DNA from 2 places in the Rhizobium sp. P44RR-XXIV genome. Region 1 is predicted to be linked to the other one. Evidence: riboswitches for the same ligand, from Rfam matches in the RefSeq annotation. Region 1 holds a riboswitch; the other holds the start of a gene.

Region 1 (15,084 bases):
TCGATCATTCAGCCATCTCCGGAAAGACATGCGCGCCATCGGCGCCGATCGGCAGCGGCTTCTCCCAGAGCACGGCGGAAAGCGGCAGAGGCGCATAGAGATGCGGGAAGAGGTCACCGCCGCGCGAGGGTTCGAAGACCAGCTTGTCGCCAAGCGCATCGCCATCGACCGCCACCAGCAGCAGGCCCGTCTGGCCGGCGAAATAGAGTTCCGCGGTTTTCACCGCCTGTTTGGCCGTGGAGAGATGAATGAAACCGTCTGTCAGGTCGATTGCCGCGCCATGAAAAACGCCGGTTTGTCTGGCTTGTTGCCAGAGGGCATCCGGCACGATCTTGTAAACCACTGGCATGGCGGTCATCATCCCTATGTAAACCTGTCGTGATAGGGCTTTGCACGAAAACATCGGCCAATGTCCACGGTTTCCGTGGTGGATTTGAGATTTTAACGCAGAAAATCCGGGGGATGACATGACGAAGGAACTGAAAATCGGCCTTGCAGCCATGCTTTTGCCAGCCGCTCTTCTTCTCTCAACGCCGGCTCTGTCAGCCGAACAGGATACGGCACGCTTCCAGCTGGAGCGCAGCGGCGATCACTTCGTCCGCCTCGACCGAAAGACCGGCGCGATGTCCATCTGCCAGGATCAGACAGGCAACCTCGTCTGCCGCATGGCGGCCGACGAGCGCGCCGCCTATGACGACGAGCTGGACCGCCTTTCCGACCGCGTGACGAAACTGGAAAAGACCGTTGCCTCGAACAAGGGATCGAGCCTGCCAAGCGACGCCGATGTCGACCGCACGCTCGGCATCATGCAGAAATTCGTGCGCGGCTTCATGGGCATGGCGAAGGAATTCCAGAGCGAAGAGCCGAATACCAAACCGCTGCCGCAGAAGACGTGAAGCCAGGAAATCCGGCTGGCAAAGCACGGGGATAAAGGATCCTATTCCTATGCCGGTCTTTACTCGCCCATACGCCTCGGTTAACATTTTTTAAATGAGTTGAGCCGGTTAAGCCGGCGTACAGATGCTGAGCGGCGATGCTGTCACATGAGCAGATATGGGGTGCGATCGACAGGCTTGCCGAGCGGCACGCCCTGACGCCCTCCGGTCTGGCACGCCGCGCCGGGCTCGATGCCACCTCCTTCAACAAGTCGAAGCGATTGAGCCAGGATGGGCGCCTGCGCTGGCCCTCGACGGAATCGATCGCCAAGGTGCTGGAGGCAACGGGGGCAAGTCTCGAGCAGTTTCTGAGCTTCATCCGGCCGGGCGCGGTAACGGATACTGCGCCAGCAAACGGAATTTCCTCGCCCGGCAGCTCAATTCCGCTCATCGGCTTTGCCCAGGCGGGTGCCGGCGGTTTCTTCGACGATGGCGGTTTTCCGGCCGGTCAGGGCTGGGACATGGTGGAATTTCCCGCGGCCGCCGGGCACAGGACCGGCGCCTATGCGCTGGAGGTGCAGGGCGAAAGCATGCTGCCGCTCTATCGCGATGGTGATATTCTGATCGTCGAGCCTGGGGCTCAAATCAGGAAAAACGATCGCGTCGTGGTCAAGACCCGCGAGGGCGAAGTGATGGCCAAGGTCTTGCTGAGGCAGAGCGCGCGGTCTATCGAGCTACTGTCGCTCAACCCCGAACATCCCAATCGCAGCTTCGAGCTGGCGGATGTGGAATGGATTGCCCGGATCATATGGGCCAGCCAATAGGAAAGTTTTCTCGGTATGCGTCGTGATATTTTGCTTGCAGGTGTGGCAGGCGCGGTGATCGGTTCATGGTTGACCCTGATTGTGCTCCAGCTTGGCGAGCATGGGTTTTCCTTGCCTGGCCGCAGCAGCAACACGATGGCGGACAACCGTCCGGCTCCAGCACCCGCTCCCGCGGAAACAGCCAAGGCCGATCTCACGCCGCCCAAGAATGCCGATACACCGAAGCCGGCCGAAACAGCCAAGCAGGATGATGCTGCCGCCAGCAAGCCACAACCGGAAGACCAGGCAAAGACGCAACCTGCCAAGCCCGCAACGGAGACGGTGCCGGACAAGGTGACGCCGACAGTTGCAGCGCCGGCTTCACCCGCCACGCCGGATGGGAGCTCCCAGCTCTCCGAGGCTGCCGTAGCGGCAGCTGCCGCTGCGACTCCAGCACCTACAAACGACGATGCTGTGAAAACGCAAGACGGCGATACGGCCAAGACCGAAGACAACAAGGCAGCAACCGCGCAGCCAGCGGCACCGCCCGAGACCAAAGCCGCCACAGACCCAGCGCAGTCGAACGACGCGTCGGCAAAGCCGGGCGAGGCTCAGCCGGTACCCGCAACCTCGGACGCCGCAAAAAGCACTGAAACCGCTGCCGCCGAAATTCCGAAGCCCGCCGACGTCGCTCCCGAAGCCTCCAGCGCAACGCCGGCATCCCCGCAAGCTGCCGGCACAGATCAAGCCAAGGCAGATCCCGCACCAGACAACCGTATCCCAGCCGATCAGATCGACAGGGAGCTCGCGGCATCGGCTCATCGAACCCTTCCGCCCCAAGCCCAGCCCCAGCTCCAGCCAGAATCCCAACCTCAATCGGAACAGGCCTCGCTGGGTCCGGCGCAAAAGCCGCAAGAGCAGACGACTTCCATCGAACTCAACCGCCCCTTTTCCGATCAGGCCGGCATAGTTACGATCGCGGGCAAGAGCGTGCGGCTCGTCGGCATCATCCCGACCGATGTCGACCGCATGTGCACCAGCTCGAGCGGCAAGGACTGGCCTTGCGGTCAGGCCGCCCGCACGGCATTCCGCATGTATCTGCGCGGGCGATCCATCGACTGCGATCTGCCGAGCGCGACCTGGACCGGCACGGTGACCGGTGCGTGCCGCTACGTCCGCATCGATCTCAGCTCCTGGCTGGTCCGCTTCGGCTGGGCCGATCCGGAACCCGGCTCGCCGCTGGTCGCGCTTGTCGACGAGGCCAAGCAGAAAAAGCGCGGCATGTATGGCGACGATCCGCGCAAGAATGGAAAGTCGACGCTTGGGCCGGCCCTGCCCAAGGAAGATCCGCTCAATCCAATCTGATGCCTTGCCTCCGCCACTACAGCGCCGCGCGTCATATATGACGCGCAAAGGTCGCTGCAGCACTTTAAATCTGCTGCATAACTTTACCCTTAAATCGATTCCGATTTAAGGAATTATGCAGTAACTTTTGCCATGAGACGCGCGACTTTTCAGTCTGCCAAATTCAAAGGACTTCGCCTGTCATGAACAAGCCGCTTTCTGCTCACGAGGCCCTGATCTACGTCATGGTGCTGGCTTCGGCCGTCGACCGAACGATGAACGACCGCGAGCTCAGCCGCATCGGGGAACTCATCCACGCACTGCCGGTTTTCAAGGGTTTTGACGACGAGAAGCTGATCGCCGTCTCCCGCGACTGTGCCAAGCTGCTTTCTGGCAGCGAAGGCCTCGATATCGTGCTCGAAACCGTGCGCGATACGCTGCCGGCCCGGCTCTACGACACCGCCTATGCGCTTGCCGTGGAAGTCGCTTCGGCCGACCTGTCGGTCAAGGCCGAGGAACTGCGTCTCCTCAGCCTGCTCCGCGACCGTCTCGGCCTCGACAAGCTGACCTGTGCCGCCATCGAGCGCAGCGCGATTGCCCGCTACCGCAAGGCCTAGAGCGTTTTCCTCAAACTGCTCTCGTCAGTAGAGCCCATATGGGAAGTAGCGCAGATAGATTTCCTGCAGCCTGCCGTCACGCGAAAGGGTTGCCAGCGCATGGTTGATAGCGGCCGTCAGATCGGCATCCTGCTGGCGCAACATGATCGTCATGCCTTCGCCGAGGAACTGCTGAGACATGTACGGCCCGTCGAAAAGGGCGCAGCATTTTTCGGCCGCCGGTGACGACACCCAGAAGGATAGCTGCAGGCCATCGGCAAAGGCAGCGTCGACCTTGCCATCCCTGACGGCAGCGAGAAGCGCATCCTTGTCGTCAAACGGCACCGGCTTGATCGCGGGGAAAAAGGCGGTCATCATCGCCTCATGCACGGTGCCCTTGACGACGCCGACCGGGTGCCCGGCAAGCGAGGCCGCCGTCGTTCCATTGATCGGCGCCTTGAGATTGCGCACGAAACGCGCCGGCAGCATCAGGAAGGGACGGGAAAAAGCGAAGCTCTTGCGCAGCTCGGGCGTCACTGCGACGCCTGATATCACTGCATCGCCCTGCGAGGCGGAAAGCGCGCCCTGCAATTCATTGAAGGGCAGAGCCTGGATCTGGCACTTGTCCGCGATGGCGAGCTCGTCGCAGATCTTGCGGGCGAGCTCGACGTGAAAGCCCGTGAGCTTGCCGTTCTGATCGAGGAAGTTGAAGGGCGGGAAATCGACCGATGTCAGGAACCGCAGCCTGACCAGCGTAGACAGGTCGGGTTTCGGCAGTCGCTCCCGGGCATCGAACAGGATCGGCAAACTGGGCGGCTTTGCCTCCTGGGCGGAGAGCGACAGAGCGCAAGACATCGCAATCAATGTTGCGTGCGTCAAAAGCCGGGCCGTGGAGATCATCGACGAAAGGCAAACACGCATGGTCTTGATCCGGCCTCCGGTCGTGGCTGCACATCCTTGATTCACGAATCCGGTTTAGCAGAGTCACGTCGCAGGGGGAATATCGCACCATGGCCGAAGGGATAGAGCGAGCCATAGCTCACCAAGCGGGCGGCCTATCGGTTCGCCGATATTTTCGCAGCGGGCAGCAGCTCGATATTTTCGGTTGTCGGGTTAGTTTTTTCTCCGCGCCGCTTCAGCAATCTTGCCGGCGCGCCGACATAGATTCCATAGGGCTCCGTCTTTCCCTTGACGACGGCATTCGCACCGATGACGCACCCTCGTGCGACGTGTGCGCCGCCCAGGATCTTCGCTCCCGCCCCGATCCACACGTCGTCTTCAATGACGATCGGTTTCTTCGTCACGCCCTGCAGGCGAATGGGCTGCGTGAGATCATCGAAATTATGATCGAAGGACACCACCATGGCATGGGCGGCAATCCGCACGTCATTACCTATGGAAATGCCGCCACGGCCTAGCAGGATGCTGTATTCGTTGAAGGAGACGTGGTTGCCGACTTCGATACTGCCTTCTTGTGCATCGATGACGACGCCCCTGCGGAAATGGACTCTTTCGCCAATGCGAACGTCACCACGCTTCCAGATAATCCTGGTGTCGAGCGGAACTTTCGTACTTCGGCCGATCTCAAGCACACCGCTCTTGAAAAGAGCCCTCAGCCTGTAAAGCCATGCTATGCCACGCATTCAAAACGCTCCTGACAAGGGGCGCTCGTTTTCTCATGCTTTTCCGGCCCCCACCTGAATGGGCTAGAACATGGCGATGCCGGAGGGGTAGCGCAAGTGTTGGCTACACGCATTGCACTGTCAGTTGCGCGCGACAAAGCCCGTAATCAAGGCGATAACGCCAAAGCCGGCCGCTGCTGCGCAGACTGCGACCCAGCCGCCAAAGTCCCACACCGTGCCGGCAAGCGCCGAACCAAGTGCGCCACCAAGAAAGAAGATGCCGACGAAGAGACCGTTGATCCGCCCTCGCGCCTCCGGATTGAGGAGGTTGACGGCGCGGCGTCCCAAGGTCTGGTCGCCGGTGACGCCGACGTCGAGCATGACGGCACTGACACCAAGCAGGATCAGCAGGGTCAGCGGATCACCGGACCGTATTCCGCCCACCCAGGCGGCCAATGCCAGGGCGGCAAGCATGATCAGGCGTGATACAAATGTTGCTATCCGCGTCCAGCCCCTGTCGCCCATGCGACCGAAGGGAGAGGTGGCGGCAGCGCCACCGGCTCCAACCAGCGCAAACAGCGCGATGCCGGACTGGCCGAGCGAGAATGGCGGCTGCACCAGCCGCAGGGCGACAGAGGTCCAAAACAGGCTGAAGCTCGCCATCATCAAGGCGGCGGTAAAGGCGCGCAGCCGCAGTATCGGCTCATCGCGCAGCAGCTGGAACAGCGAGCCGATCAGGGCGCCGTAGCTGGAACTCACCAGGGGGCGCCGTTCGGGCAGGCGCAGGGCGAGCACGGCGGCAAGAAGCGCAAGGGCTGCAGCACTGATGGCATAGAAACTCCTCCAGCCCCAGAAATCGGCAACCAGGCTCGCCAGTGGCCGCGACACCAATATGCCGACCATGACGCCGCTCATGACGTTGCCGATGACCCGGCCACGATGCTCCGGCGGCGTCATGGCGGCGGCGATCGGCACGAGAATCTGGATGGCGGAACAGGCCGCGCCCAGGAGGAACAGGAAGATGAGGAGGCTCCATCCTGTCGGCGCAAAGGCAGCAGCGATAGCCATTACCATGGCCGAGACGAGCATGCGCAGCACCAGCTGGCGATTTTCCATCAGGTCGGCGAGAGGCACCAGGAAAAACAGGCCGGCGGCATAGCCAAGCAGGGAGGCCATCGCCACGAGGCCCGCGCCGCTTTCAGAAAAACCAAGCGACGGGCCGATGATGCCGACAAGCGTCTGCGGCGCGAAAAGATTGGTGATGATGACGCCGGTGGCTATGGCGAACAACAATGTCGGAGGGGCCAAAACCGTCTCGGACGCCTCGTCCTCCGGCTCGCTGGCAATGCATTCGGGGACCTGAGCCATGGATTCTCCAATGAGCCTAAATAATATTGTTAGCCATCTTTATCGCTTTGTTGCATAATGCGGCAATTGAAATGAGCTAATAATGATTATGCGAGTTCCTCATGAACATTCATGATCTCGAAGCCTTTGTCGCCGTGGTGGAAACCGGATCTATCGTTGCCGCTTCCGCACGCATCAACCTGACCCAGCCGGGCATTACCCGGCGGATACAGAGCCTCGAGGATAGCCTCGGCATCGCCCTGCTCGATCGGCAATCCAAGCCGCTCAAGCCGACCGCCGCGGGGCGTGAAGCCTATGAGCACGGACGCCGTGTCCTGCGCTCGCTCGATGATCTCAAGGCCGGCGTCTCCCCGGGCGGCGCGATCAGCGGCGAATTCCGCCTCGGCGTCATGCCCTATCTCTCGGAAGCAGCACTCTCGGCCCCGCTCGATCAACTCCGCAGCCAATTTCCGCAACTGACACTGCGCATCGTCTCCGGCTGGTCGCCGCAGCTCGTCGAACAGGTCGCGCATAGCCAGCTGGATGCGGCGACCGTCTGCCTGGCGGAGGGCACGGAGCCGCCGGACAATGTCGTCGGCGACATGCTGGGGATCCATAACGTCATTCTCGTCGCATCGCCTTCGCTCGGAGTTCCCAAGGCGCCGAAACTCGATGAGCTCTCCCGCTTTCCCTGGATCATGAACCAGAGCGGTTGCGGCTTCCGCGCCTTCATTCATCATCGCTTCGAGGCAGAGCGACTGCCGTTCGACGTCGCCGTCGAGGCCATGAGCGCCGATTTGCGCATGTCGCTGGTGTCGCGCGGCCTCGGCATCGGCGTCCTCACGCCGGCGGCGCTATCAGGCAGCCGCTGGCGCAATTCCATCGAGGTCATCGAGGCGCCGGACTTCAGCCCGAGGGTCGTCAACTGGTTGGTGCATCGCCCACCGGCTGGGCGCCTCGCCCGGCCGATCGCGATTTTCGGCGAAGCGCTGACGGAGGCTTTGAAAGACAGAGCCAGTTTCTGAACTGGTTTCGATCTCAAGCGCCCGGCTTGTTGATCATCGCTTCAATGTTGTAGCCATCCGGGTCCAGGATGAAGCAGGCATAATAATCCGCCGTATATTCCGACCGGGGGCCGGGAGCGCCATTGTCCTCAGCGCCGGCCTCCAAAGCGGCGCGATAAAACGCATCGACCTCGGCCCTGCTGTCGACGCGAAAGGCAACATGCAAATGCGTCAAGGGCGGCTTGCTGCCCGTGTGCTGGATCTCGAACAGGCTGCCGTCGCCAACGTCGAATGCCCAGAACACACCTTCCTTGCCAAAGGACAAGCCGTAACCCAGCGGCTCGAAAGCGCGCTCATAGAACGCCTTGCTCTTCTCCAGATCGCTCACTTCGATGGTTATGTGATCAAACATGTCGAGCGCATCCCTGAGATCATTGACGATGGAAGGAAGCTGGAGCGGGTGAAGGGAATCGAACCCTCGTATTCAGCTTGGGAAGCTGCTGCTCTACCATTGAGCTACACCCGCCTGACATCCCGAGATGTCCAACAGTTGGCGGCCTCTGTCAAGGCCGGACGATAGGTCCTCAGAGCCGGAAGTGCTTGGACAGCTTCAGGCCCTGTGCCTGATAGTTCGAGCCGAGGCCGGAGCCGTAGAGGCTGCTTGGCTGCTCCAGCATGTGTTCATAGATCAGGCGGCCGACGATCTGGCCATCCTCGAGGATGAAAGGCACTTCATGGCTGCGCACTTCGAGCACAGCGCGGCTGCCACGGCCGCCGGCCGGGGCATGACCGAAGCCGGGATCGAAGAAGCCGGCATAATGGACGCGGAATTCGCCGACCAGCGGATCGAACGGCGTCATCTCGGCGGCATAATGCGGCGGCACATGAACGGCCTCGCGCGAAACGAGGATGTAGAATTCGTCGGGATCGAGGATCAGCTCGGTGCGGCCGCGGCTATAAAGCGGCTCCCAGAAATCGAAGATATCGTGCTGGGCCTTCTTGTCGACATCGACGACGGCCGTGTGGTGTTTGCCGCGATAGCCGATCAGGCCTTCCTTGTCGCCGGCAAGATCGATCGACAGCGCGATGCCGCCACCGGTGATGTTCGGCTTCTTGCTGGCGACCAGCGTCTCGGTCTCGTGCAGTGCCAGCAGTTCTGGCTCGTCAAGCAGAGCCTGGCCGACGCGGAAACGGATCTGCGACAGGCGCGAACCACGGCGAACGACGATCGGAAAGGTGCGTGGGCTGATTTCGAGATAGAGCGGGCCGGAATAGCCGGCCGGGATCTTGTCGAACTCCTGCGCCCGGTCGGTGATGACGCGGGTGAAGATATCGAGGCGGCCTGTCGAACTCTTCGGATTGGCCGAGGCCGACATATCGGCCGGCAAGTCCAGCCGCTCCATCAGCGGCACGATATAGACGCAGCCGGTTTCCAGCACCGCACCTTCGGAGAGATCGACGACATGCAACTTCAGCCAGTCGAGCTTGTCGGCAACCAGATGCGACGGACCGGGCATGAAGCTGGCGCGAACGCGGAAGGCATGGGAACCGAGGCGCAGGTCAAGGCTTGCCGGCTGGATCTGATCGACGTCCAGCTCTCTTTCGCTCGTCAGCCGTCCGGCGTCAAAGAGCGCCGCAATGGCGCGATCCGCTAGAATTCCTGTATTGCGAGCCATCATGCCTCTTTCCCCAGCCCATACGCCTGCAAATCCATATTCGACTTGTATGCCTGCGGGCTGATTCAAAACGTTACTGCGACCTTAGCGCATCCAGAGAGACGCGCGGGCAGTATTTGTCGCAGACAAAACCAAACTCAGGGAATTGACGCAAGCGATCAACGGCAGTATTGCAACTTATCCCGTGGTGATTTGGCCGGTCGGCTTGCAGCCACGTTAAACAAATGGCTAAAAAGACCGGGTTGAAACCGGTCTGCAATTGCGGCCGGTTTTTTTGTTTTGAAAGTGGTGATGGCATGAGCAAGACTTGGCGCCCCGCAACCCAACTCGTTCACGGCGGAACGCTCCGTTCGCAATTTGGCGAAACATCCGAAGCAATCTATCTGACCCAGGGCTTCGTCTATGACACCTCGGAAGCGGCGGAAGCCCGCTTCAAGGGCGAGACGGATGGTTTCATCTACGCCCGCTATGGCAGCCCGACCAACGACATGTTCGAAAAGCGCATGTGCGCGCTGGAAGGCGCTGAAGATGCCCGCGCCACGGCTTCGGGCATGGCCGCTGTCACCGCCGCGATCCTCTGCCAGCTGAAGGCCGGCGACCATATCGTTGCCGCCCGCGCCCTCTTCGGCTCCTGCCGCTGGGTCGTCGAGACGCTGGCACCGAAATACGGCATCGAATGCACGCTGGTCGACGGTCGTTTCGTCGAGAACTGGGAAAAGGCGATCCGCCCCACCACCAAGGTGTTCTTCCTGGAAAGCCCGACCAATCCGACGCTCGAAGTCGTTGACATCGCTGCGGTGGCCAAGCTTGCCAACCAGATTGGTGCCAAGGTCGTGGTCGACAACGTCTTCGCGACCCCGCTCTTCCAGAAACCTCTGGAACTCGGCGCCCATATCGTCGTCTACTCCGCTACCAAACATATTGACGGCCAGGGCCGCTCGCTCGGCGGTGTCATCCTCTCCGACAAGCAGTGGATCGACGAGAACCTGCAGGACTATTTCCGCCATACCGGTCCGGCCATGTCGCCATTCACCGCCTGGACGCTGCTGAAAGGCATCGAGACCTTGCCGCTGCGCGTGGCACAGCAGACGGTGAACGCTGCCAAGGTGGCCGATTTCCTCGCCGAGCAGGGCAACAAGGTCGCTCGCGTGATCTATCCCGGCCGCAAGGACCATCCGCAGGCCGACATCATCGCCAAGCAGATGACCGGCGGCTCGACGCTGGTGGCTTTTGAGCTGAAGGGCGGCAAGGAAGCAGCCTTCAAGCTGCAGAATGCATTGGAGATCGTGAAGATTTCCAACAATCTCGGCGACTCGAAGAGCCTGATCACCCATCCGGCCACCACGACGCACAAGAACCTCACCGACGAGGCCCGCGCGGAGCTTGGCATTTCACCGGGCACCGTTCGCTTCTCCGCCGGTATCGAGGACAGCCAGGATCTGGTCGAGGATTTCGCCCGCGCCCTGGAACAGGTTTCCGCCTGATACTATTCCTTCAAGCCGCCCGGAGATTCTCCGGGCGGCTCGACATGCTCCTATTGGAGCCATGCGGTCGTCGTCAGCTCGCCGCCTTGTATTGAACCTTGCCGGCGTGCAGGAAGAACATCTTATCGAAAAGCGACAGATCCAACGGGTTTGGCAGACGAACGTCATCGAGATCGGGCAATGGTTTCAGCGCCGGATCGTATGAACGGTCGATTTGCGAGATGAACACGATGATTACGCCCGTCTCACGCGCGAACGTCTTCAGCGCGCGGACCTGCGTCTCCAGTTCCGGCTTCTCCCGCTTCTGATCGAGTATCTGCAGATAGTCGACGACTGCCAGCGTGCCGCGTGGCGCCGAGGCCAGCCTGTTTGCAATGTAGTCGGCACTGATGGCGTCGGAACTGTCGAGTTCGAACAGCTCCCTGAACTCGGCCTGATCCACGCCGATGATCCGGAAACGATCCAGAACGACCTTTTCGGTATCCTCGAGCGTGAAGAAGGCGCTGCGATTGCCCGATTTCATGGCACCCACGGCGAGCTTGAGGCTCATCAGCGTCTTGCCCTGGCCGGGACGTGCGCCGACCAGCACCAGATCGCCCGGGCTCAACAGCGAGAAGAAATCATCGGGGGAAACGGCAGCCTGCGTCTTGGACGCAAGCAAGCTCCATCCTCCAAACCCCTCGCCGGCCGCGATGTGATCCAGTGCGGCGTGCAGGGGGATATTCTGCTGGCGCGACAAAAGCCGCGCCTTGCGCTTCAAATGATAAACAGGGGCGGAAAGCCTCATTGTAAACCTCCTATTGCGAGCAGTGACCGCAACCCCTCCTTATGCCAGGCGCTCAAACAGTCGGTTTGATGATCGACAGCCCCGCATGAAGTATACTTTCCCGGACGGAGGGGGGAGGCACGGGCCATGCCAGAATCAAATGATAGTCGAAATCCCGTCGTCGGGAAATCGCGCGGACGTTCTTTTCGCAGACCTGAAGGCTCGACCAAGCTTCATATGGCCGAGAGTTTTCGAGTGGCGCCCGACAGATATGGCAGTCAAACCTCAAGTGCACCCTAAATGATGCCAAGCCTTTCCACCTCACCAAGACATAGCGAGTGGAGCTATGGTAGAAAACACTAAAGGACAAGTAAGGCGAGATACTTTTGACGGCAACCTGATAGTCTTCGTTTTCTGTCGTAATATCTCCAATTCTCCAAGGAACAATCGCCGATGAGAATTTTCATCATTCCATTCCTTGACGGAACGGGCTGGTTATAGGATACCGCTAGATATCCTGCACTTTGCGGGAAGCATGGAAAGCGGGTAATATGCCGCGGACTTTAAAAATGCTGGAGCGTAAGTGGCGCTTGTAAGAACGCTCGTCGCTTCAGAGCAGTGGCAAGGTAATCAGGCATGTATCGCGCCTTAACACGCGACATAGAAGTTGTCGTAGAGCCATTCTATCTGGAGGAGCAATCCGATCCGGACGACGATCGCTATGTTTGGGGATACCGCATCGTCATCTCCAATCATTCGAAGATGTCCGTCAAATTGGTGACGCGCTACTGGCACATCACCGATATGAACGGTATCGTGGATGAGGTGACGGGGCCAGGCGTCGTTGGCGAGCAGCCGCATCTCAACCCCGGCGACACCTATGAATACTCATCGGGCTGCCCGCTGGACACGCCTTCAGGCATGATGTTCGGCCATTACCAGATGGAGACGGACGACGGGGAACAGTTCCATGTCAAGATCCCCGCCTTCTCTCTCGATACGCCCAATCTGCTGCGCACGCTGAACTGAGCTCCGTCAGGCCGCGTTTACCTCAGCCACTTCGAAGCGGTAGGTGGTCGAGCAGAATTCGCAGGTGACGGCGATTTCACCGTTCTCCTGGCTGGCCTCGATCTCCTCGGCCGAAAAACCCTGCAACACACCCTTCAGCTTGTCGCGCGAGCAGGAACAGCGGTCAAAAACCGCCTTCGGCTCATAGACCCGCACACCGCGCTCATGGAAGAGGCGGAACAGCAGGCGTTCGGTGCCGACAAGTGGATCCGTCAATTCATCGGCGTCGATGGTCTCCACGAGGCTGCGTGCTTCGGCCCAAGCATCGTCCTCGACATGATTGCCGATGAGCTCGTCGCCGTCACCGCCGTGCAGATCCGGCAGGCGCATGCGCTCCGGTGCCTCGGGCAGGAATTGCGCGATCAGCCCACCCGCCCGCCAGCGATGACGCGGCTTGCCGTTCTCATCACGGTCGAAGAGCTCTGCAGCACCAAGGCGTACACGCGTCGGGATTTGCTCCGACTGGCGGAAATAGGTGCCGGCAATGTCCTCGAGCGAAGCCCCGTCAAGAGCAACGATGCCTTGATAGGGCTGGCTGTAGCGGCCCTGATCGATCGTAAAGGCAAGAACGCCCTTGCCGAGCAGCTGCTCCGGCTCGGTGCGGCCTTCGGCAACAGCCTTTGCCAGTGCCTCTTCGTTGAAGCGCGCATAGGCGCGGACATTTTCAGGCGTCGAAAAATCGGCGACCAGCAGGTCGACCGGGCCGTCGCCCTTCGTCTGTACGGTGAACTTGCCTTCGAACTTCAGCGACGTGCCGAGCAGAACCGTGAGAACGATAGCCTCGGCCAAAAGGCGAGCCACCGGCGTCGGATAATCATGCCGGGCAAGGATTGCATCCAACAACGGACCAAGCTGCACGGCACGGCCGCGCACATCGAGCCCTTCGACCTGGAAGGGCACAACGTGATCGTCACCGGCAAAATCGAACTGACCCAGCGAGGCTGCATTTTCGGCCATTGCCTTACTCCTACTGCGCCCGCGCTCTCAAACGCGGCTTCCTATCCTCAGATTGCGCCCAGGCACCAAGCAAGAATCGACTTTTGCGCATGAAGGCGGTTTTCCGCCTCATCGAAAACAACGGATTGCGGGCCATCGATCACCTCGTCCGTCACTTCCTCCCCACGGTGAGCGGGCAGGCAATGCATGAACAACGCGTCTTTGCCGGCCTGTGCCATCAAAGCCTTGTTGACCTGATAGGGCTGGAAGACGTTGTGACCGCGAGCCCGGTGTTCCTGATTCATGGAAACCCAGGTATCGGTTACCACGCAATCGACGCCGGCGACCGCACGGTCTGCATCATGCGAGAGCATGATTTCGGCGCCCTCGTTGCGGGCCCAGTTCAGATAGTGATCCTTCGGCTCGGAACCAAGGGGTACCGCCATGTTCATGCGATAGCCGAAACGCGCGGCGCCTTCGATCAGCGAATGCAGCACATTGTTGCCGTCGCCGGTCCAGGCAACGGTCTTGCCCTTGATCGGACCGCGATGTTCCTCGAAGGTCATGATATCGGCCATGATCTGGCAGGGATGCGTATCGTCGGTCAGCGCATTGATGACGGGAACCGTCGCATGCTCCGCCAGCTCCAGCAGGCGCGAATGATCGGTCGTGCGGATCATGATCGCATCGACGTAGCGCGACAATACTTTCGCCGTGTCACCGATCGTCTCGGCGCGGCCGAGCTGCATCTCGGTTCCCGACAGGAACAGCGTCTCGCCGCCGAGCTGGCGCATGCCGACGTCGAAGGATACGCGTGTGCGGGTGGAAGGCTTCTCGAAGATCATCGCAAGCATCTTGCCGGCGAGCGGCTTGTCGGCCGTGCCGGCCTTCAGTGCCTGCTTTCGCACGATCGCATCATCGATGATGTTGCGCAGATCGGCGGCTGCTACGGCCGAGAGGTCGAGAAAGTGTTTCGGAGAAGCCATGTCCTTACCTGTACTCCAGAAAAAACAATAACGCCCGCGTGGGGCACGAACGCCCCGACTGCGGGCGCTGAATTCAAGCTGATTTCTTGACGCGAACGGCGCGCGCGCGCTCTGCGGCGCGCTCGATACGGGCAAGGCCTTCGCGCGCTTCCTCGGCGGTGACGATCAGCGGCGGCAACAGACGGATGACGTTATCGCCAGCCGGGACACCAAGCAGATGTTCGGCGCGGATCGCCTGCAAGAGGTCCGCCTGCGGGATAGCCGCCTTGATGCCAAGCATGAGGCCTTCGCCACGAATATCCTCGATGATATCCGGGAAGCGATCCTTGAGCGAGGCGAGGCCCTGGCGGAAGACCAGTGCGATATCGCGCACATGTTCCAGGAAACCATCGGCCAGCACGATATCAAGCACCGCATTGCCGACTGCCATAGCCAGCGGATTGCCGCCATAGGTCGATCCATGCGTGCCGGCCTTCATGCCGGAAGCCGCTTCGGCCGTTGCCAGGCATGCGCCGAGCGGAAAGCCGCCGCCGATACCCTTTGCGACCGCCATGATATCGGGCTTGATACCAGCCCA
Region 2 (15,084 bases), on a different contig from region 1:
CGGAGGCGAGCAGGTCGCGGTAGGCGGTGCGTACCGTGACGCGGCCGATTTCCAGTGCCCCGGCGAGATCGCGCTCGCCCGGCAGAGCCGTGCCCGGTTTCAGCAGGCCTTCCTGGATAAGGCCCGTCAACGCCTGTGCCAGTCGCTTGTACAGCGGCCCGCTGCCGGTCCCGTCGCTGAGACCGCGGGTGTTCAATTCAGCGATCAAACTGGTTCTATCCATGACGTCCATATAGAACCTATTTAGAACCAATTCACAAGGTGAATCTGTCCGTCGGCCTAAAAATAATCGGCCGGGCGCTTGGGACGCCCGGCCGAATGTCAGGAAAGCTGGGCATGCCCGCTTCAGTTCTTGGTGAAAATATAATCCGTTTCCTGCCGCAATACCTCGCCCGGGCGGAGCACGGCATTGGGGAAGCCTTCATGATTGATGGCGTCCGGCCAGACCTGCGTTTCCAGGCAGAAGCCGGCGAAGGGGCCGATCTTGCGGCCGTCATGGCCCGGAACCGGAACATTGAGCTTGAAGCCCGTATAAAACTGCACGCCGGGCTCGGTGGTGCGCACTTCCAGCGACACGCCGGAATTGACGCTGCGGGCGAGCGCGACGGAGCGCTTGGCAGTGCGCTCGGTCGAGAGGCAGAAATTATGATCGTAGAGCGCCTGCTCTGATCCTTCGAACCGCTTCATCGGCGACATCTCGCGGAAATCGAACACCGTGCCTTCGACGGAGCGAACTTCGCCCGTCGGCACCTGCTTCTCATCCGTCGGGGTATAGTGATCGGCGGCGATCATGATGTCGTGGCCCAGCGCATCGTCGCGGCCGTCGAGATTGAAATAGGCGTGCTGGCAGACATTGGCGAGGGTCGGCTGGTCGGTGGTCGATTCATAAGTGATCGAAAATTCGCCGTTGCCATGCACCCAATAGGTCGCCTGGATCGTGCAATTGCCGGGATAGCCGGCGCGGCCATCGGGATCGACGATCTTCAGCACGACGCGGTCGACAGCATGTTCGACGATCGTCCAGTTGCGCTTGGCGATATTGTCCTTGCCGCCGTGCAGATGCGTGACGCCCTTTTCGTTGAGTTCGAGCTGGTATTGCTTGCCGTCCAGCGTGAAGCGACCGGCGCCGATACGGTTGGCGCAGCGGCCCGGCGTGGCGCCGAAATAGGAAGAATGGGCCGGATAATCAGCGAAATCGTCGAAGCCGAGGAGAAGGGCCGGGCTGTGGCCATCAAGCCGGAGATCCTGGATGACCGCGCCCCAGGACATGATATGCGCCGTCAGCCCGCCACCGACGATCTTGACGCGGTAGACGGTATCCCCATCCGCCGTCGTCCCAAAAACTTCCCGCTGCAAAGTGCTTTCCGTCATATCAGCTCATCCATTGCTCTCGAAATACGAGGCCAGACCCTGCCCCCATTCGTGCCGTTCCGCAACCGGTTCGACATGGAAATTAGGGGCGCAGGGTTACCGATCAAGCCTCGGCCCGGCTTTATCTCGCGGGCTTCGAAGCGCTAAACTGCGCTGCAAATGTGCAGTGCGTGCGACAGGCGTGATGCATTTTGCTTCGGCGCTTCGTGCGAGTGCCGCCAGTTGCGGCTCTTGGCTCTGAACACAGATGTCTGCGAGCTACTTCGACCCGGCAGTTCTTTAGCGAGCTGGGGCCAGCAGCCTGGTGATCTGCGGGCTGACGATTGTGCTGAACAGTCCGGGGTCGCCAAAAGCCCGCACGGAGAGCATTGCCCCATGTACCGATGCCATCAGCATTTGCGCCTCTTCTTCCGGCCGCTTGTCGAGCTGGAACAGGCCCTGCTCTGTGCCAGTCTTCAGAACTGAGGTCAGCCATCCCGCCAGACTATGGAAATGGGCGCGGACGCGTGACGCGACCTCTTCCGGCAGCATCTGCATCTCGCCAGCCAGCATGGCACAGACGCAGAAGGGCAGCGAGGCATCGCGAATGCATGTTTGCCAGAAATTCAGATAGGCCTGCAATTGTTCGGCAGGGCTTGAGACCTGCTCGCGAAGAGAATTCAAACCCCCGTCCACTTGCTGCCTGTAGCGGTCAACCAATATCGTGACCAGCTCGGCCTTTGTCGGAAAGTGATGGTGGATGCTCGCCTTCCGGATGCCGATCGCCGCCGAGATATCGGCGTAGCTGAAGCCGTTGTAGCCTCCCGCGATGATGAGGGATTGCGCGGTGTCGAGAATCTTTCCGGAAGTCGAAGTCATTGATTTCATGCTGCTGCCTACCTTCTGGTAGGTAATTTGTCAAGATTGCCTTGGTGCCTCGGCTTCTCACAAAGAGGTGTTCGGCTGGTGAGTTGACAGGCAAGTTTAGCCTTCCTACTAGTTGGTAGATTTCAACTTGGAGCCTGCCAATGCAAAACCAGTCCTCAAGCCAGTCCAGCTGGCTGCGATCCTATTATTTCGTGCGTGCCATATTCTCGATCGCCTGGATTGCCGCCGCCATTCTCTTTGGCGGGCAATCTCATCTCATTGCTTTCCTGCTCGTGATCTACCCGGCATGGGACGCCTTCGCCAATCTGGTCGACGCGCGGGTCAATGGCGGCCTCAAGGCCAACCCGTCCCAGGCATTGAATGTCGTGGTCAGCACGATAACCACGCTTGCGGTGATTGTGGCAGTCACCAACAGCACCTATGCGGTTCTGGCCGTGTTCGGCATCTGGGCGATCCTCTCGGGCCTCCTGCAGCTTTACACGGCGGTCAGGCGCTGGCGTCACTTTGGCGCGCAATGGGTAATGATCCTGAGCGGCGCGCAATCGGCCCTTGCCGGCGGGTTCATGATCAGCCGATCCGTTGGCGCTGCCGCGCCGACGATTCTGGATATCACCCCCTATGTCGGGTTCGGCGCATTCTATTTCCTGCTTTCGGCAATCTGGCTCGTCGTCGCAGCCTATCGCAAAGCTCACGCATAGAGTGGACCTGGCGGCGGCAAGGTGAAAGTCCATTTGCCGTCGCCGAAAGGGCGGGAGCGCTTGCGCCTAGCGCGACAGCTCCCGCGTCGCCTTCTCCAGCCCGCCGAGCGTCAGCGGGTACATGCGGTCTGCCATGAGACGGCGGATGAGGGAGATGGAAGTGGTGTAGCCCCAGTAATTTTCCGGCACGGGGTTGAGCCAGACGCATTTGCGGAAATGTCCGGTCACGCGGCTGAGCCAGACGCTGCCGGCCTCCTTGTTCCAATGCTCGACAGAGCCGCCCGGCTGGTTGATTTCATAAGGGCTCATCGAGGCATCGCCGACGAAGACGACGCGGTAATCTGGGCCGAAGGTGCGGATCAGGTCGGTCGTCGAGGTGATATCGACACGCCGGCGGCGATTGTCCTTCCACACGCCCTCGTAGGGGCAATTGTGGAAGTAGAAATAGTCCATATGCCGGAACTCAGAGCGGGCGGCGGAAAACAGTTCCTCCACTCCGCGGATATGATCGTCCATCGAGCCGCCGACATCGAAGAACATCAAAAGCTTGACGGCGTTGCGCCGCTCCGGCCGTGTCTGGACGTCTAGATAGCCGTGTTCGGCGGTGGAGCGAATGGTGCCGGAGAGATCCAGCTCGTCGGCCGCGCCCTCGCGCACCCAACGGCGCAGGCGCTTCAGCGCCACCTTGATGTTGCGGGTGCCAAGCTCGACGCCGTCGTCGAGATTCTGGAAGTCGCGGCGATCCCAGACTTTGACTGCGCGGCGGTGGCGCGAGGTTTCCTGGCCGATGCGAACGCCTTCCGGATTATAGCCGTATGCGCCGAAGGGAGAGGTGCCCGCCGTGCCGATCCATTTCGAGCCGCCCTGGTGCCGGCCCTGCTGTTCGGCCAGCCGCTGCCGCAACGTTTCCATCAGTCTGTCGAAGCCGCCGAGCGCCTCGATCTGTTTCCGCTCTTCTTCGGTGAGATGCTTTTCCGCCAGCTTGCGCAGCCATTCGTCGGGAATGGTGGTCGCCTCGACCGTGTCGGCACTACCGCCGATCGCCTCGACGCCACGGAAATAATCGGCGAAGACCTGGTCGAAGCGATCGATGAAGCGCTCGTCCTTGATCAGCGTCGTGCGCGCCAGATAGTAGAAGGCCTCGACATCGTAGTCGGCAATCCCCTCTTCCATTCCTTCAAGCAGCGACAGGAATTCCCGGAGCGTGACCGGCACCTTCGCTTCCTTCAGCTTCAGGAAGAAGGGAATGAACAAGCCTCAGGTCCTTTCCTGGCCGATCTCCTCCAGATCATACGGCGTGGTCTGGTAGATCTCGTTGATCCAGTTGCCGAAGAACAGATGCGCATGGCTGCGCCACCGGTTCTGCGGGGGGATTTCCGGGTCGTTGTGCGGGAAATAGTTGTGCGGCATCTTGATCGGCACGCCCGCATTCACGTCGCGGAAATATTCGTCCGCGAGCGAAGTGGAATCATACTCCACGTGATTGAACATGTAGAGCCGGTTGCAGGCCTGTTCGTGCACGAGACAGATCCCCATTTCGCTCGATTCCATCAGGATCTGCAGGCTCGGCACCTTTTCGATGTCGTTGCGGCGCACTTCCGTCCAGCGCGAGACCGGAATGGCGAAATCGTCGGAAAAGCCGTTGAGGTAGACGGAGGACGGCGCGAGGTTCTGGTGGCGATAGACGCCGAAGGCCTTTTCATTGAGCGTATGCTTCGGCACGCCATGGAAATGGTAGGCGGCGGCCATCGCGCCCCAGCAGACGTTCATCGTCGAATGCACATTGGTTGCCGTCCAGTCGAAGATCTGCCGCATCTCGTCCCAGTAGGTAACCTCTTCATACTCCAGCAGCTCGATCGGCGCGCCAGTGATGATGAAGCCGTCGAACTTGCGGTGTTTGACCTCTTCCCATGTCTGGTAGAAGGAAAACAGGTGCTCTTCGGAGGTGTTCTTGGCCTTGTGGCCGCCGACGCGGACCAGCGAAAACTCCGTCTGCAGTGGCGATGCGCCGACGAGGCGCGCCATCTGTATCTCGGTCTTGATCTTGTTCGGCATGAGGTTGAGAAGCCCGATCTGAAGGGGGCGTATATCCTGCCGGATCGCCACCGTTTCGGTCATCACCCGCACGCCCTCGTTCTGGAGGGTTTCAAATGCGGGCAGCGTATCGGGAATCTTGATGGGCATCGTTTTACTCGATCAAATGCAAAAAAACCGGCCGCAATATGAATCGCTACCGGTCCGCACGCGGCCCTTTAGCGACTTATTTAACGTGGCTGCAAGCCGCCGGCCAAATCACCACAGTCAAATTCCATAAACCTGCCGTGGCGGCTGGTCAATGGGCAAGCGTTGAGGCGGGCTGGTGGCCGCGCTTTCATGTTGTTTGTCACTTACTGACGTTCAAGAAGGGCTTGGGTCCCGTCTTAAAGTGATGTCGCAGATAGCTACGGAAAGGCGTTCGGGAAGCTATCTTCGAAAAGATAGAAATGATCGCTAAGTTTCTCTACGGTAATGTATTCGTCTGGCTCAGAATCAAGTTTTACGCAGTTGCCGCTCTTGTGACACGCTTCTGCAACTCGTTGACGCCAAGCGTCTGATTGCTGACCGACAGGCAAGCCTATCTCGTCGCTCTCGTCATAAACAAGAGTCACGTAAGTCTTTGCTATAAAAGTATCATCCCAGGCAAATGTATTGAAGCGCGGCGCTGTGCTTTGCGCGTTGTTGCGCTTGATCTGAGCAAGATATTCACCGCGAGTGACTGCAAACCTGACACGGTCAGGAGTCATGCCAGCAAAAGCAAGAAGGCCGGTTAAAATCAGCAGAAAAACTGGAGTTGCCAGGAGTGATAAAATTCGCCGCCAGCGGCGGCGTATTAAGTTGACGCAAAGCGAAACTAAAATTGCGATTGAAAGTAAGAGAAACGCTAAAAGATCAATGCTCCACCAATCCCAACCAGAGGGAAGCCAACCTTCCCAAGGCTGTATCAACATCGGTATGAACCAAAGAGCATATGTCCAGGTAAAATGGTCTCCACGCTTTATATTTGAATTGGGCACGGTCATCTTCGGCCTGTCACCACGAGCCTGCACTACTTGCCCTGCCCGCGCGCCATGAAGGCCAGCCGTTCGAAGAGATGTACATCCTGTTCGTTCTTGAGCAGCGCGCCGTGCAGCTTCGGCAGCACGCTTTTCGCATCGACACGCAGGGTGGCGGGATCGACCTCGTCGGCGACCAGCAGGCGGATCCAATCGAGGGCTTCCGAGGTCGATGGCTTCTTCTTCAGGCCCGGCACGTCGCGGATTTCGAAGAATTGCGTCAGCGCTGCCTGCACCAGCGCCTGCTTGATGCCGGGATAGTGAACTTCGACGATGCGGGCGAGCGTTTCGATGTCGGGAAAGCGAATATAGTGGAAGAAGCAGCGGCGCAAAAAGGCGTCCGGCAGTTCCTTCTCGTTGTTCGAGGTGATGATGACGATCGGCCGGATCGCGGCCTGGATCGTCTCGCCTGTCTCGTAGACATGGAACTCCATGCGGTCGAGTTCCTGCAGCAGGTCGTTCGGGAATTCAATATCGGCCTTGTCGATCTCGTCGATCAGCAGCACGCATTTTTTTGGCGAGGTAAAGGCCTGCCAGAGCTTGCCCCGACGGATGTAATTGCCGACATCGTGAACTCTAACGTCGCCCAACTGGCTGTCGCGCAGGCGCGAAACGGCATCGTATTCGTAAAGGGCCTGTTGCGCCTTGGTCGTCGATTTGACGTTCCATTCGAGGAGGTCGAGACCGAGGGCCCCCGCCACCTGCCGCGCCAGTTCGGTCTTGCCTGTGCCGGGCTCGCCCTTTACCAGAAGCGGCCGCTCCAGCCGGATGGCGGCGTTGACTGCGACCATCAAATCCTTGTCGGCGATATAGTCTGCTGTTCCCTGGAATTGCATCGGAAGGCTTTCTCAATCTTTCGAATGCAAGCTAATTGCTGACCTTATTCGGTTCAAGGCGTGAAACCGTGTATATAGCAACGTGATCGCACCGATCTATTGCTAGGATGGACATGAGGGCGGGTCATGGTTAACTGACGGTACGTGCGTCGCAGGGAAGTGCTGATGGCAGTTGAAGCGCAAGCCAAGCCGAATATCCAGGGGAACGAGCAGGTCGGATACGATTTGAGCCTCTTCTTTCGGCTGAGGATGATGTTCTCCGCGTTCTGGAATTCACCGGTGCGCTTCAAGATCATTTCCCTGACCGTAGCGCTGTTCGCAATCATCATGATCACCGCCTACGTCCAGGTGCTGCTCAACAGCTGGAACGCACCTTTTTACGATTCGCTGGCAAGGCGCGATATCTCCGCCTTCTTCCATCAGCTCGGCGTTTTTGGCATCATCGCCGGCTCGCTTCTGATCCTCAATGTCATCCAGGCCTGGCTCAACCAGATGACCGCGCTCTACATGCGCGAGGGTCTGGCACGAGATCTGGTGAACCAATGGCTGCAGGCCAAACGCGCGCTTCGTCTGGCCTCAGCCGGGCTGATCGGCGTCAACCCCGACCAGCGATTGCATGAGGATGCCCGCAATCTCGCCGAAAGCTCGACGGGCCTCGCCATCGGGCTGGTGCAGGCGACGATCCTGCTGTTGAGCTTCATCGGGGTGCTCTGGGAGCTTTCCAGCGGCATGGTCTTCCATTTCAAGGGCGCGAGCTTCTCCATCCCCGGCTACATGGTCTGGGCGGCGATCCTTTACGCTGGTTCGGCATCCTTCCTCAGCCAGTTCGTCGGCCGCCGGCTGGTGCGGCTGAACGCCGATCGCTATTCCAAGGAAGCCGAGCTGCGTTTCGCGCTCATGCATGCCAACGAACACATGCCGGCAATCGCCATTGCCGGCGGCGAGGAAAACGAGCGCAAGAGGATCAACCTCGATATTTCCGCCGTGCTTGCGGTCATCCGCCAGCTGGCGATCGCCAATACCAATCTTACCTGGGTTTCTGCCGGTTATGGCTGGCTGGTGCTGATCATCCCGATCCTGGTGGCGGCGCCCGCATATTTTTCCGGCGGGCTGACCTTCGGCCAGCTCATGGTGGCCGTGGGCGCCTTCAATCAGGTGAATTCAGCGCTGCGCTGGTATGTCGCCAATTTCGGCCCGATCGCCGAATGGCGGGCAACGCTGATGCGTGTCACCGATTTCCGCCAGGCCCTGACGGAAATGGACGACAAGACGCCGATGCCGCACACTCTCGTCTTCGATAATGCCGCACCGGGTACGATGGTGTGGACCGATATGGAGATTTCGACCAAGACCAGCGATGAGGCGACCGAGAACGGTTTCCAAATTGCCGAGGGAACGGTGACGATCAATGCCGGTGAGCACATCATGATCAACGGCGATCACGGCGTGAACCGCCGGCTGCTGTTCGAGGTGCTGGCGCATCAATGGTATAGCGGTTCCGGCACGGTCAGCCTGCCGCCGGCGGAAGACATGCTGTTCGTACCGCACACACCCTATGTGCCCGGCGGCACGCTCAGGGAGGCGATCTGCTTTCCGGAAGATCGGGATGCCTACGACGAGGCTGCTGTCGAGGCCGCCATGGAGAAGGTCGGGCTTACGCGTCTCAAGGGCCGCATCGATACGCAGGCCCGCTGGGACCGGCTGCTTGATACCGAAGAGCAGAAAGCTATCGGCTTTGCGCATCTGCTTCTGGCGAAGCCAAAATGGGTTATCCTCGACGATGTCCTCGAAGGGCTGGAGTCCGAGGTTCAGGCGATGCTCTGCGGATTGCTGGCGGAAATGACCGACGTCACCGTGATCTATGTCGGCCGCAATGAGGCCTATATGCACGCGATGTCACCGCGGGTGCTGCATCTGCAGGCCCTGGCCCCGCACGAGCATAGCATCGAGACGGATACGCCTCCAGCGCCCGCTGCGGCGGAAGAGCAGGATCAGAAAAAAGCCAATACGCCGTAGCGCGGTTAAACCGCCGCAGTTTTATCTGTCCAAAACGCAAAACGCCCCGTCGTTTGACGAGGCGTTTTTCATGCAATCAAGCTGAAGCGCTCAATCCTTGGCGCGTTCGACGTAGGAAACGTCTTCCGTCGCGATTACGACGCGGGTGCCGGCGTTGATGTGCGGCGGCACCAGGGTGCGCACGCCATTCGACAAGATCGCAGGCTTGTAGGAAGAGGAAGCAGTCTGACCCTTGACGACCGGTTCCGTCTCGGTGATCTCGAGCGTGACGTGACGCGGCAGCTGGAGGGCCAGCGCAATGCCTTCATGGATCGACAGGACGCAGGTCATGCCTTCCTGCAGGAAGGCCTTCTGGTCGCCCATGGTTTCGACATCGACGACGACCTGGTCGTAGGTGGCCGGGTTCATGAAGTGGAAGCCTTCGCCATCTTCATAGAGGTACTGGAAGTTCACGTCTTCGACGAAGGCGCGCTCGACCTGTTCGGTGGTGCGCCAACGTTCGGAGACCTTCACGCCGTCGACGATGCGGCGCATGTCGACCTGGGTGACCGGAGTGCCCTTGCCCGGATGAAAGTTCTGAGCGGTGAGAACGACGTAGAGCTTGCCGTCGACGTCGAGAACGTTGCCCTTGCGGACCGAAGAGGCGATGACCTTGACCATAAGACTTCCTTGTAACGCTGCGTTTTGCGTCGTAGAGGGACTGTCGAAATGCTCTCCGAGACGCAGCAATTGTTTGCTTGGGGGCGCAACTACCCTAAATCAATGGAAATTGCCACCCCCAACGCGGCTTGAGCCCCGAAGAAAGCTAGGAATGAAGCCAACGACGAGCAAAGCGTCCCCCTGGTGGACCCGCAATGTCCATGCGGACCGGCGGCCGTTCCTTCTCGGTCGCAATGCGATCCAGGCGGCGTTGCGCATCTTCTTTGCGCGTAACGACTTCATCGAGGTCGACACGGCGACGCTGCAGGTGTCGCCGGGCAACGAGGCGCATCTGCATGCTTTCGAGACCGAGGCCCTGACGACGGACGGCAAGGCATCGCCTCTCTACCTTCATACTTCGCCCGAGTTTGCCTGCAAGAAGCTGCTGGCCGCCGGCGAGGAGCGTATCGCCTGCTTTGCCCATGTCTATCGCAATCGCGAGCGCGGGCCGCTGCACCATCCGGAATTTACCTTGCTGGAATGGTATCGCGCCGGAGAGAGCTACGAGGCGCTGATGGCCGATTGTTCCGCGGTGCTGGCGCTGGCGGCGGAGACGGTCGGGGCGAAGAAGCTCACCTATCGCGGCGCCGAGACCGATCCGTTCCTCACGCCGGAGCGCATAAGCGTCGCAGCCGCTTTCGAGCGCTATGCCGGCATCGATCTTTTTGCCTCGATCGGCCTTGACGGATCTACCGACCGGGAGCGTCTGGCGGCCGACATGCGGCGCAATGGCATGCGGGTCGCCGAAGATGATCTGTGGCAGGATCTCTTCAGCCGGGTTCTGGTTGAGAAGATCGAGCCCAATCTCGGCTTCGGTCGCGCGACGATCCTTGATGAATATCCCGTTTCCGAGGCGGCCCTTGCCCGGCCTTCGGCTGGGGACCACCGCGTTGCCGAACGTTTCGAGCTCTATGCCTGCGGCGTCGAGCTTGCCAATGCCTTCGGCGAGCTGACAAATGCCGGCGAGCAGCGTCGGCGGTTCGAGATCGAGATGGCGGAAAAATTGCGCGTCTACGGCGAGACCTATCCGCTGGACGAGGATTTTCTGGAGGCGCTCTCCGTCATGCCCGAGGCAAGCGGCATTGCACTCGGTTTTGACCGGCTTGTGATGCTGGCAACCGGGGCCTCGCGCATAGAACAGGTGCTCTGGGCGCCGGTCGCGGAGTACGGAGCATGAATTCGATGCGTCCGATCAGGACTATCAGCGAGCTTGAGCGCGCCGGATTGATCGACGCCGACAAAGCGTTGTCGCTGGAAGCGGTGGCGGAGCGCTATGCGGTTGCGCTGACGCCGACGGTCGTGCGGTTGATCGACTCGGCCGATCCTGCCGATCCGATCGCCCGGCAGTTCGTGCCCGATGCGGCCGAATTGCTTGTCACGCCCGAAGAGCGCGCCGATCCGATCGGCGATCATGCGCATAGTCCCGTCGAAGGCATCGTCCATCGTTATCCGGACCGCGTGCTGCTGAAGGCAGTGCATGTTTGCCCGGTCTATTGTCGCTTCTGCTTTCGCCGCGAGATGGTCGGACCGCAGGGCCTTGGGACTCTCGATGGCGTGGCGCTGGACGGCGCCTTTGCCTATATCCGCGATCACAGCGAGATCTGGGAAGTCATTTTGACCGGCGGCGATCCGCTGGTTCTATCGCCGCGCCGGCTGGAAGAAATCCTGCGGCAGCTCGCCGATATCGACCATGTGAAGATCGTCCGCTTCCATACGCGCGTTCCCGTCGTCGATCCCTCGAGGGTCGATGCGGCCCTGATCGCGGCGCTGAAGGCCAGCGGCAAGACCATTTATGTGGCGCTGCATGCCAATCATCCCCGGGAGCTGACGGAGGAGGCGCGTGCCGCCTGCGCCCGGCTGGTCGATGCGGGGATCGTGCTCGTCAGCCAGTCGGTGCTGCTCAAGGGCGTCAACGATGATCCGGATGTGCTGGCGGCGCTGATGAAAGCTTTCGTCGAGACGCGGGTGAAGCCCTATTATCTGCATCATCCTGATCTTGCGCCCGGCACCAGCCATTTCCGCCTGACGATTGCCGAGGGGCAGGCGATCGTCTCGGCATTGCGCGGTCGGATCTCCGGCCTTTGCCAGCCCACCTACATCCTCGATATTCCCGGCGGCTACGGCAAGGCGGATATCGGCCGGAGCTCGGTTCGTGAGCTAGGCGAAGGCTGCTATTCGATTTCGGACTATCGCGGCGGCGATCACATCTATCCGCCGGAAGCCTAGAGCCGTTTTTCCTGCTTATACTTTCACTGACGCTCTGATTGTTATGCGTTTTCTCGAATAAAACGTAGTGGCGAGTTTGGCACGTTAACCTTATTGCCGTGGTCGCCTTTCCCGAAAACCGGCAGGTCTTAATATTAGATATATTAAATATTACTGCATAAACGGCAATTTAAATGCCTTACATTCGGTAAATTTCAATTAGGCTGATGTTGAATATAGGAATTTCCCACTAAGTATAAGTCCCATGTATTTACCACGTCGGTTAGTGGAGTGTTCTATTTTCCCTGTTACTTCTTGGCGAATAATAAGACTGCGTAACTACGGTTATGCTTGCCATTGCGAGAAGGGACTAGACTATGAACAAGACGATTCGCGATTTGCTGGCCAAGTTCGGTGCGCTCCCCGTTACTATCGATCAGATTGAAGACAATGCCGATCTTTATGCGGCGGGATTGTCCTCCTTCGCTTCCGTTCAGCTGATGCTCGGCATCGAAGAGGCGTTCGACATCGAGTTTCCCGATAATCTCCTCAACCGCAAATCATTCGCCAGCATCGCTGCGATCGAAAAGACCGTCAGCATGATCCTGGACAATCGAAAGGTCGCATGATGAGCGCGGCCGTCGCTTTGCACGAGGTTGGGACAAGTGATGCGCTGGCGGTGCGAGCCGCGCGCGTCGCCGCGATCGCCGGCCAGCACGCCGATGCCGTCGACACCGAGGGCCGATTCCCCCGCGAAGCCGCTGACGCCATGCGCGCCGAGAGGCTGCTGTCTATCCAGATCCCCGCCGCCCTTGGTGGCGAGGGCGCTTCGATCACCGAAATCGCCGAGCTTTGCTCGATCCTTGGCCAGGCCTGCGCGGCCAGCGCCATGGTCTTCGCCATGCATCACATCAAGCTTTCGAGCCTGGTCGAGCATGGTGCCGACAGCGATTGGCATCGCGAGTTCATGCGCCGCATCGCCAGGGAACAGCTGCTGCTGGCCTCTGCCACGACCGAAGGCGGTATTGGCGGCAATCTGCGCAACAGCATCTGTGCCATCAGGGTCGAAGGCGATACCTGCTTCCTGGAGAAGGACGCAACGGTCATCTCCTACGGCGCCCATGCCGATGCCATCCTGATCACCTCGCGCAGCCATGCCGAGGCCGCTTCTTCCGATCAGGTGCTGACGGTTTTCCTGAAGGATCAGTATTCGATCGAACGCACCGTCGAGTGGAATACGCTCGGGATGCGTGGCACCTGCTCCGATGGCTTCCTGTTCAAGGGTGAAGCGCCGGCCGTGCAGATCCTGCCGAAGCCGTTTGCCGAAATCGCGGCGCAGTCCATGCTGGCAAGCTCGCATCTGCTCTGGAGCGGCGTCTGGTACGGAATTGCCGCCGATGCCGTTGCCCGCGCGCAGGCATTCGTGCGTGCCGCCGCCCGCAAATCCCCCGGGGTACCACCACCCGGTGCGCTGCGTCTCGCAGAGACGTCAAGCATGCTGCAGATGGTCAAATCCAATGTGGTTGCCGGGCTCAAGGTCTATGAGGAAGCCAAGCAGGATGCCGACAGGCTCTCGTCCATGGCCTTCGCCGTTGCGATGAACAACGTCAAGATCGCGTCGTCGGAGATGATCCTGCCGATCATCAACCATGCCATGCTGATCTGCGGCATCATGGGCTACAAGAACGGTACGCCCTACAGCCTCGGCCGCCATCTGCGCGACGCGCACTCGGCGCAATTGATGATCTCGAATGACCGCATTCTCGGCAATACGTCGACCATGCTGCTCGTCCACAAACAAGATACCAGCCTGTTGGGGTAATCGTCATGGATATGCAAACCTCGTTTCTCGACCGCCTTTTCGAATCTGGTCTTCTGATCGACACCGGCGTTGATGGTCTCTATGGCCGCAGCGGCCAGTTCGAAGACGTGATTGCCGCCTTTGAGCGGCTGATCGACAAGTTCGGCGGCGCCGATGGCGCCGAAGCCATCCGCTTTCCACCCGGTATGAACCGCGTCTTCTTCGAGAAGAGCGGCTACATGAAGAGCTTCCCGCAGCTCGCCGGCACCGTGCACAGCTTCTGCGGTCACGAGCTCGACCATATGAGCCTGTTGAAGTGCATGGAAGTCGGCGACGATTGGACGAAGGATCAGCAGGCGACCGATATCGTGCTGACGCCGGCTGCCTGCTATCCGCTTTACCCGACGGTTGCCAAGCGCGGTGCGATTTCGGACAGCGGCGCACTGTTCGATCTGCAGTCCTACTGCTTCCGCCACGAGCCCTCGAAAGACCCGGCTCGCCAGCAGCTCTTCCGCATGCGCGAATATGTCTGCATGGGCACCGAAAAGCATGTGACGGATTTCCGCCAGAGCTGGATGGACCGCGGCGTCGAGATGATGAAGGCCGTTGGCCTCGAGGTGAATATCGACACTGCCAACGATCCCTTCTTCGGCCGTGCCGGCAAGATGCTCGCCAACAATCAGCGCGACCAGAACCTGAAGTTCGAGCTGCTGATCCCCATCACCTCGACCGCCAATCCGACGGCCTGCATGAGCTTCAACTATCATCAGGATGCGTTCGGGACGAAATGGGGGCTGAACTTCGCTGACGGCACCGTCGCCCATACGGCCTGCGTCGGCTTCGGCCTGGAGCGTATTGCGCTGGCGCTGTTCCATCACCACGGTCTCGACGTCAAGGAATGGCCCGAGAATGTGCGCAAGACGCTGTGGGGCTGATCGCTTCCATGGCCGCCGTATTTGAGGGACTGGATCCCGCCGCCTATAAGCCACATGCGTTGCATGACAGCGAACGCATGTGGCCCGAGACCAATTGCTACATCGATCTCTGGATCGAGGTGCTTTCAACCTTGAACCTGCCGCCGGAAGCCATGCTCGGCTTCACGATGGGCCAGGATTTCGAGGGCGATCAGTTCACCTTCTTCAAGGTGCCGCTCGAAGATCTGGAAGCGCTCTACGGCATCCGCTGCACCGAGCTTGCGATCTACGACAAGGTCCAGAACCACGTCGCCGAGCAGATCGGCCGTGGCCGGCTCTGCCTGGTGGAGATGGACTCCTTCTTCATGCCGGACACGCAGGGCGTCGGCTATCGCCGCGAGCACGGCAAGACGACGGTGGCGATCAACCATCTGGATATGGAAGGCCGCACGCTTGACTATTTCCATAATGGCGGCTTCTTCCAGCTGTCGGGCGAGGATTTCGACGGGTTGTTTCAGCTGCATCTGACGGATGAGGATCTGCCGTTTCTGCCTTATACGGAATTTGCCAAGTCGCCTCAGAAGG

The links. Region 1 has a riboswitch for S-adenosylmethionine ahead of BSK43_RS06705 (O-succinylhomoserine sulfhydrylase). Riboswitches for the same ligand answer to the same signal wherever they lie in the genome.
Region 2: another riboswitch for S-adenosylmethionine. It lies ahead of metA (homoserine O-succinyltransferase); the one in region 1 lies ahead of BSK43_RS06705 (O-succinylhomoserine sulfhydrylase).

What each region holds. Positions count from the first base shown of each region.
Region 1 covers NZ_MPVZ02000025.1:273,469-288,552, forward strand. Annotated here, with positions in the region: gene BSK43_RS06640 (quinone-dependent dihydroorotate dehydrogenase) at 1-8, opposite strand, end outside; gene BSK43_RS06645 (DUF952 domain-containing protein) at 5-361, opposite strand; gene BSK43_RS06650 (hypothetical protein) at 468-896, shown strand; gene BSK43_RS06655 (helix-turn-helix transcriptional regulator) at 1,034-1,699, shown strand; gene BSK43_RS06660 (hypothetical protein) at 1,715-3,043, shown strand; gene BSK43_RS06665 (tellurite resistance TerB family protein) at 3,226-3,639, shown strand; gene BSK43_RS06670 (transporter substrate-binding domain-containing protein) at 3,664-4,473, opposite strand; gene BSK43_RS06675 (acyltransferase) at 4,674-5,261, opposite strand; gene BSK43_RS06680 (MFS transporter) at 5,382-6,608, opposite strand; gene BSK43_RS06685 (LysR family transcriptional regulator) at 6,710-7,612, shown strand; gene BSK43_RS06690 (VOC family protein) at 7,626-8,003, opposite strand; tRNA gene BSK43_RS06695 (tRNA-Gly) at 8,044-8,117, opposite strand; gene BSK43_RS06700 (2'-deoxycytidine 5'-triphosphate deaminase) at 8,176-9,270, opposite strand; SAM riboswitch at 9,442-9,520, shown strand; gene BSK43_RS06705 (O-succinylhomoserine sulfhydrylase) at 9,564-10,751, shown strand; gene BSK43_RS06710 (DNA helicase) at 10,825-11,538, opposite strand; gene apaG (Co2+/Mg2+ efflux protein ApaG) at 12,154-12,546, shown strand; gene BSK43_RS06720 (Hsp33 family molecular chaperone) at 12,553-13,542, opposite strand; gene argF (ornithine carbamoyltransferase) at 13,590-14,507, opposite strand; gene BSK43_RS06730 (aspartate aminotransferase family protein) at 14,581-15,084, opposite strand, start outside.
Region 2 covers NZ_MPVZ02000022.1:186,858-201,941, reverse strand. Annotated here, with positions in the region: partial or broken gene BSK43_RS02825 (GntR family transcriptional regulator) at 1-223, opposite strand, end outside; gene BSK43_RS02820 (aldose epimerase family protein) at 346-1,371, opposite strand; gene BSK43_RS02815 (TetR/AcrR family transcriptional regulator) at 1,651-2,238, opposite strand; gene BSK43_RS02810 (DUF308 domain-containing protein) at 2,379-2,936, shown strand; gene BSK43_RS02805 (VWA domain-containing protein) at 3,003-4,190, opposite strand; gene metA (homoserine O-succinyltransferase) at 4,194-5,120, opposite strand; SAM riboswitch at 5,169-5,245, opposite strand; gene BSK43_RS02795 (hypothetical protein) at 5,378-5,995, opposite strand; gene BSK43_RS02790 (MoxR family ATPase) at 6,022-6,864, opposite strand; gene BSK43_RS02785 (ABC transporter ATP-binding protein/permease) at 7,030-8,880, shown strand; gene efp (elongation factor P) at 8,971-9,540, opposite strand; gene epmA (EF-P lysine aminoacylase EpmA) at 9,692-10,756, shown strand; gene BSK43_RS02770 (lysine-2,3-aminomutase-like protein) at 10,753-11,805, shown strand; gene BSK43_RS02765 (acyl carrier protein) at 12,162-12,413, shown strand; gene BSK43_RS02760 (acyl-CoA dehydrogenase family protein) at 12,413-13,606, shown strand; gene BSK43_RS02755 (amino acid--[acyl-carrier-protein] ligase) at 13,612-14,520, shown strand; gene BSK43_RS02750 (DUF1839 family protein) at 14,529-15,084, shown strand, end outside.